2 regions of the Thalassotalea fonticola genome follow, and region 2 is predicted to be linked to the other one. Evidence: predicted binding sites of a transcription regulator. Region 2 holds the regulator's gene; the other holds the start of a gene.

Evidence for each region. The regulator FNR, encoded in region 2, switches genes on or off when oxygen is low (the NO sensors DNR and NnrR bind a similar motif). The targets are predictions, from matches to a motif close to TTGATCTAGATCAA.
Region 1: the regulator FNR is predicted to act here: its motif matches at 1,268-1,281, upstream of nrdG (anaerobic ribonucleoside-triphosphate reductase activating protein).

What each region holds. Positions count from the first base shown of each region.
Region 1 covers NZ_CP136600.1:434,118-437,885, forward strand. Annotated here, with positions in the region: gene nrdD (anaerobic ribonucleoside-triphosphate reductase) at 1-740, opposite strand, end outside; gene nrdG (anaerobic ribonucleoside-triphosphate reductase activating protein) at 727-1,203, opposite strand; gene RI844_RS01840 (DUF2235 domain-containing protein) at 1,553-3,145, shown strand; gene RI844_RS01845 (exonuclease SbcCD subunit D) at 3,213-3,768, shown strand, end outside.
Region 2 covers NZ_CP136600.1:1,065,547-1,069,314, reverse strand. Annotated here, with positions in the region: gene uspE (universal stress protein UspE) at 1-868, opposite strand, end outside; gene fnr (fumarate/nitrate reduction transcriptional regulator Fnr) at 1,021-1,743, opposite strand; gene RI844_RS04455 (sulfite exporter TauE/SafE family protein) at 1,784-2,452, opposite strand; gene ccoS (cbb3-type cytochrome oxidase assembly protein CcoS) at 2,459-2,698, opposite strand; gene RI844_RS04445 (heavy metal translocating P-type ATPase) at 2,706-3,768, opposite strand, start outside.

The DNA of each region.
Region 1 (3,768 bases), 630 kb from region 2:
TCGCGTTCACTGTTTATCCAGGTCAAAAAGAAATTTTGCAGTTTATCAACACTTTGCCAACTTGGTTTGGAAAAATCAGGGAAAACAAAATCTTCAAACATTGATTGAAAGTAAAACTGATCAAAAATTGAAATATTCCAAAATACGCTCTGATATCCACGCGCTGCTGCCGGTTGATTCAACGCGTAAACAACATGTTGTAAATGGTTTTCAATTGCTTTGCTATGAGTATCCAGGTAGTCATCACCAAACTCTTTACGGGCAAAATAATCAAAGTAAGTTAAAAACTCTACCGAGGCGACAGCCCCTGCAAACTGTGCTGATATGGCAAAAATCAAATTAACAAACGAACCACAAAACGATTCTATATGTTGTGGTGCTTTCGACTCTCCGCCAAGCTTGGTTAAACCATCAAGTAAAAATGGGTACATGCTAATTGATGTACAATACGGTTTAATACTGGTCTCGTCATGAACATAAATTTCATGATCTTCAATTTGACGTTGATATTCAGCGGCTAAATCAGCATCAAAAATTTCACTGATTTTGTTTTTTACCAATGAGCGGTTAATTTGCACATAGCAATCTTTAAGCAACTCCGCTTCCAAGGTAGCAATATTCTTTTGTGTTACATTGGCATTGGCATCCATTTTAGATCCATCTGCAGCGTTTTTTGCTGCAAAATATTCTTCAATGTAAGCTGTTTTATTATTAATTTGTTCTTCGCTAAGCCGCAACATGTTGTATTCCTTTTTTTATAAATAGATGATTTAGAGTGTTACCAGTGGTCAAATCAATGAATTTTTGATTTGTGTCAGGGCTATTTAATCCGCCCTTAGTAGGATCCCATTTTCCAATTTTTACATAATTTAAATGTTTGCTGATTTCATCATTAACAGTATTTTCCCCAGTATATAGGCAGGTTTTTAGTCCCAGGTTTTGGGCTAAAATGAGCTTCTCTATAAGAGTTTCTTTTTGCCATTCTCCCCCCATAAATAACACCGTGGAAATTAGCCCTTGGTATTTGTTAATCCATTGTTGAAAATTTGTGTTTGTTAACGCCTGGCCGAAATTTTTATTCCAAAGCTCCGTGCTATGGCAACCTTTGCAACCAACTTGGCAACCAGTAATGCTAAAGCACAAACTAATCTCATTTGGCACCTCTTGAAACACTATTGTTGGTGGTAAGCAATTAAAAGTCATAAACTATATATTGGGTATTTATTGTTGTTAGACACACTATATAGTGTTTTGTGGGTGGTAAAGTTTGATCTAGATCAAAGTTTTGCGGCTTTAATATCCTCAAAATATTTAGGGAATAACATTTAAACAAAGTTTGGTTAATAAAAAGCAGAGCAAGAAATAAAGTGTAATAAGTCGTAATTAACTGCTGCAGACCTAAGTAAATAAAGGTTTATAAGTTGTTAATTTATGGTTTCTTGAAAATATTTATTTGCTGATATTTAGTTCGCAAATTGGCAATTACTCAACTAAATTTAATTAAAAGAAATATACTTATTCACACTGATATAAATATCGGCAAGGAGGCAAAATGCAGCGATTGATTATTTGTTTTGATGGTACTTGGAATAATCCTGAGCAAGAAGAAAATGGCGTCACCACACCAACTAATGTTTATCGTTTAAAAAACTCTATAAATGTCACAACAACAAAATCGAAGATTACGCAAAAGGTATTTTATCATCCTGGGGTTGGCGGTGAAGAAATTGGTTTTGTTGATGAGTTGCTGGGCGGGGCCCTTGGGTTTGGTATCAATAGTCATATCTCTAGTGCCTATCACTGGTTAGGTTTAAATTACGCTGAAGGTGATGAGGTTTACTTATTTGGTTTTTCTCGAGGCGCATTTTCAGCAAGGAGTTTAGCTGGTTTTCTAGGCAAAGGTTTATTGAACCTCAAAGATATTTCAGCTAAGCAAAGTTGGCAAAGAGTCGATAAAGCTTTTGTCAGTGGCTATAAGAACAAGCTCCCACAAAATAGTTGGGCAAAGACTGATTGGCAGTTTTTCCATGATAAAGGACCTGTTCCCATTACGTTCTTAGGTGTCTGGGATACGGTAGGAGCCCTTGGAATCCCTGATGATTTAGAGATCATAAATTTATTCGATCGTAAAGAAACCTGGCAATTTCATGACACTAAATTAGCAGAGCATATTAAACATGCACGCCATGCTATGGCTATGGATGAAAAACGTACCAGTTTTACTGTTACTCGTTGGAGCAATGCTGAAGAACACTCTGACGCCATTGAATTATGGTTTCCTGGCGTACATTCAGATGTAGGTGGCGGTTATCAAGACAGTGATTTATCAAACGGTGCGCTTAAATGGATGATCCAGCAAAGCAGCGGTTTTGGCCTGGAGTATCGACAAGATATTGAGCAGATAATTTCGGACAGTGCTGTTGGCGTTTTACATAACTCTTTTAAGGGAGCATTTTCTAAATTACGCTCTCGACCAAGAAATATACCGGCGTTAATTAAAGCCAATTCTTCGCTCTTTCATGATAGCGCCTTTATTCGTCAGCGCATATCACCAATAGAGCATGAGCCTTATTATCCCTCGCAAATATTAGCGAAAAATGAAAGTATAACGATACAAGTATTTGCTAAATGTCGTTGGAACAAGACATCAGTGTATTTAGAGCAGGGTAATGAATATGTATTTGATGCGTACGGTGAATGGCAAGATGGCGTAGAAAGTTGCGACTGGCTTGGTACTGAGCACAATAAGCAACGAACTACAGGCGATTTAATTCGGGCAACATCAAGCTTTTTAGGGAAATTTGAATCGTTAATTAAACGGTTTAGTAAAAATGTATCCACCGATTTTTTTGGTAGCAAACGGGTTGAAAATAAACCTTGGTTCGCCTTAATCGGGGCAATAGCAAACGACAGCGGACAAACCCATAAAGGCTTTACATTTAAGCATAGTAACGATTATCAACAAGTGGTAAAACACGATGGCAGTGCTATTCCGCATCAATATTTGCAACTCGCTGATCATCAAAAAAATAGACCATTACTTATCAATCATCCCGGATATTTATATTGCTTTGCCAACGACGCTTGGAGTTTTTATGAAAATAATAAAGGCTATATTGAATTAACTATAACTCGGGTAAAATAATTCCTTTTTATCATTATAAAATACAGTATGATTACCCTAATAATTGGCTCATACCTTTAAGGCCTCAATGCGTTTTATCCATACTTCAGACTGGCACATCGGCCGGCTATTTCAAAACATCTCATTACTTGACGATCAACTGTTTGTATTAAAACAAATTAAGCAGTACGCCAAAGATTACAAAATAGACGCTTTAGTGGTATCCGGAGACATTTTTGATCGCTCAGTTCCACCAAGCGATGCGGTTGATGCTTTAAACCAGTTTATTAAAAGTATAGAAATTTTAGCTATTCCCATCATTATGATCAGCGGTAATCATGACAGTGCCAAGCGCTTACGTTTTGGTGCCCAGCAAATGCAAAAGGCTGGTTTGCATATCCTCGCTGATTTAAATGATATTGAGCAAGGCATAGTGATAAACAGCGAAACCGGGCCGGTTACATTTTACGGCATCCCGTATCATGATCCGGTGGAAGTACGCGAAGCGTTCAACACAGCTGAGCAGGGGATAGAAATTAAATCCTACGATCAAGCCCATACCTTTGCTGCCAAAAAAATATTAACTCACAAGGCGGCTAATTATCCAAAGCAACCCGCGGTGTTGCTTAGTCATTGCTTTATTG
Region 2 (3,768 bases):
AATTAAGTCTGTCAATTACATGCTCGGCAGTATTGCCAATAAGAACTGCTGATAACCCTGTGCGGCCAATTGTGCCTAAGATCACTAATTCAGCATCAATTTGGTTGGCAACTTTTTCAATAACATCCTCTGGCAGGCCTTCTTCTACGTGTAAGTACTGCTCAGCCATATTGTATTTGTCACCATGTTCTTTCATTACATCAACATGGTGTTGTTTCATTGCATCGTTGTATTCGTTGGCATCAAATTCAGGTATTTCTATGGCAATATTTATTGGTGTGCCTGGATATGAATTTACAAAATGTACGTCAGCGTTAATGAGTTTAGCTAGATTGATTGCTTCTTCAGAAATTTTGTTATTCAGTGATTGATGTTCTTCTTCTTCGCTACCAGCGTTTACTGCAGCTAGAATATGACCATTATCAGGCCAGGTGTGTTCTTTAACTAACAATAATGGTACCCAACACTTACGAATAAGGTGCCAATCTGTTGGGGTAAATATAACTGATTGTAAGGTAGGGTGCTCGTGTGTGCTTTTAATGACCACATCAAAGGCATTATCTCTTACTTCAGCAAGAATGGCTTCAAAAGGGCGATTATGCCAAATCACTTTAGTTTGAATGTCATAATCAAAGTCTTCGATCAAATCAGTTAGCCAATTTTCTCTACCCTTAACTACCGTTTCACGCATAGCCTCACGTTCTTCACCGGATAGCATTGTGGTCATTTCATAGGAAAAATCATAAATAGATAAAAATGCGGTGACCTTAGCTCCTGAATGTTTAGCCAGAGTACATGCCCGTGCTAATGCTTTTTGTTCTTCAGTTGTAGGGTCAATAACGACTAATATATTCTGATAACTTTCCATACGTTCACCAATATAAAAATAATTAAGCTGATATAAGCTTAATATGAACTGGCGATTGTTACAAATATGTATTGAAAATTTATGTAAGGTTTATTAACGCGTTGATTTAAATCAAGTATAAATCAACGCATAAAGAGATGAGAGGAGGAAGTTTACTTAGTGTATCCGGCCAGTTCTAATAAGGCATCTTTATCTAGTATAGTAATGAATTTGTTCTCTACTTTGATCAAGCCTTCTTTTTGAAAGCGGGTCATTAAACGAGAGATTGTTTCTATGGTTAAACCAATATAATTGCCAATTTCGCTTCGGGTCATTGGTAAGTTAAATTCAACGGATGACAAATTTCGGTTACCTAATCTACGGCCATAATTAGCAAGAAATGTTGCTAACTTTTCTTCGGCATTTTTACGATTCAACAATAGTAACATTTCGCTGTTACACTGTATTTCGTCGCTCATTAAGCTCATCATTTGGGCTTTAAGCTTAGGAATTTTACTTGATAGTGTATCGAGTACTTCAAACGGTATTTCACATACCATTGATGTTTCTAACGCTTTAGCAAAGCTCGGATGGCTTTTGGCTGAAAGGGCATCAAAGCCCATTAAATCGCCGGCTAAATGGAAACCGGTAATCTGTTCTTCGCCTTGCTCAGAAATAATGAATGTTTTAAAGGTACCAGAGCGTATTGCATATAGAGTATGCAATTGTTCGCCAGCTTTAAATATTTGCGTATTTTTCTGGATTGGTTTTTTACGTTGAATAATATCATCAAGTAAGTTCAACTCGGTTTCATTTAAACTAAATGGTAAACAAAGTTCACTGATACTACAGTTCTGACACTTAATGTTATTTGCAATCGGTATTATTTGAGGCATATTATTACAGCTATTTCCATATTTAATGTGGTGCAGGGTACTAAAATATTTGATTTAGGGCAATAAATAACGAAAATAAGCCGTAAAAAATCAGTAAAATAGCTGTTAATGTACGAATTAGATCAGAACGTAACATTTCGGTTACAAATTTATAACCTGAAGCTAAAGTAAGTAATGCAGGTAATGTACCTAAGCCAAAAGCTAGCATTATTAATGCGCCATTTTGCCATGTCGCGCTGGCAATAGACCAAGTTAGGGTGGAATAGACCAAACCACAAGGCAACCAACCCCACACCATACCTAACAGTAAAGACTGTTTAACATTTTTTACCGGGATAAAGTTCTTACTCAGTGGTTGTAAGTATCTCCACAGAAACTTACCAATATTTTCTACTTTTGCTAGAACGAAAGACCACTTGGCAATATAAAGCCCTAAAAATATCACGAATAAGGCAGCGATAACTTTTAACCATAATATCGGAAAACCGAGCGACTTAGCAGCTAAAGAGCCGGTAAATCCAGCAATTGCACCTGCAACTGAATAAGAAAAAATGCGACCAAAATTGTAAGCGAAAATTAGGCTGATACTGGCCTTGGTTTTGTCTGCTATTGAGGCTGTCAGCATTGTAGTTATGCCACCACACATAGCAACACAGTGCCCCGCACCTGCAATACCAATTAAAAATGCGGATAAAAAGTCTAATTCCATATGGAGTTATTTGTCAGCTTTATTTGAGTGGCTGGTGTTATCTTGGAGTTCAGATTCATTTGATTTATTTGTATCGGTGGCAGTGCTGCTAATTTTATTACTTACCGGTTCATCATCAAACAAAATGCTCATGCCTTGTTTTTCCAAATCGTCAAACTGTTCTGTTTTTACCGCCCAAAAAAATAAATAAATTGCAATAGCGGTAAAAATAATGGCAATAGGAATAAGGATATAAATAACACTCATAAAATAGCTACTTTAATAATCTTAATGAATTAGTAACAACAATAATCGAACTTGCTGACATACCTAATACTGCCATATAAGGGGTGATAAAACCACACACCGCTAACGGCAGAATAATGGCGTTGTAGGCCAATGCCCAGGCAAAATTTTGTTTAACGATATTCGAGGTTTTCAACGCAATAGCTTTAAGCCTTAACAGGCTTGCAAGATGATTGTTCACTAAAATCACGTCGGCGCCACTTTTCGCTATCTCTGTACCACTTCCCATAGCAATCGATACGTGAGCTTGGGCAAACACTGGTGAATCGTTTACGCCATCGCCAACCATTGCGACAGTTTTACCTGCATTTTGTTTATCAGCCAAAATTTTCAGCTTGTCATTGGCACTGCAGGTGTCAAAGCTTTGATCGAGTTTTACTTGCTGATTAAAACCGTTAACCCCAGCCTTATTATCACCACTGATCAACATCGTTTCAATGTTGGATAAACGCATGCTGTTGATCACTGACTTAGTATTAGTACGTAAAGTATCTTGCATATAAAACGCAGCAACAAGAATATTATCTACGGTGAGTAAGCACTGTGATTTATTATAACAAGCGTCAACAGATAAGCTCTCTTCTATCCAGCTTATCTTTCCAATACATATTTGATGACCATCCTTAGTGCCTTTAACACCGCAACCTGGAACCACTTCGACATCATTAACATTGATATCGTGGTTTCTGTATTGGTTGAATGCCTTTGCTAAAGGGTGTTCAGAATGAGCTTCTAAAGCCGCAGCAATGGCTAGCACACTTTCTTTGTCGTATTGTTTATTAAGTAAATTAACTTTGGTTATAGCAAACACACCATTGGTTAACGTGCCAGTTTTATCAAAAGCAAAGCAATTTACTTTTGGCATGGTTTCTAATACGTGGGCATTTTTAATCATGATGCCGTCTTTATTAAGCCTAATTGTGCCGCAAGTTAGTGCTGTGGGTGTGGCAAGAGAAAGCGCACATGGGCAGGTAGCTACCAAAACCGAAAGGGTGATCCAAAATGCTTCTTCGGGTGAATGTATGGTCCAG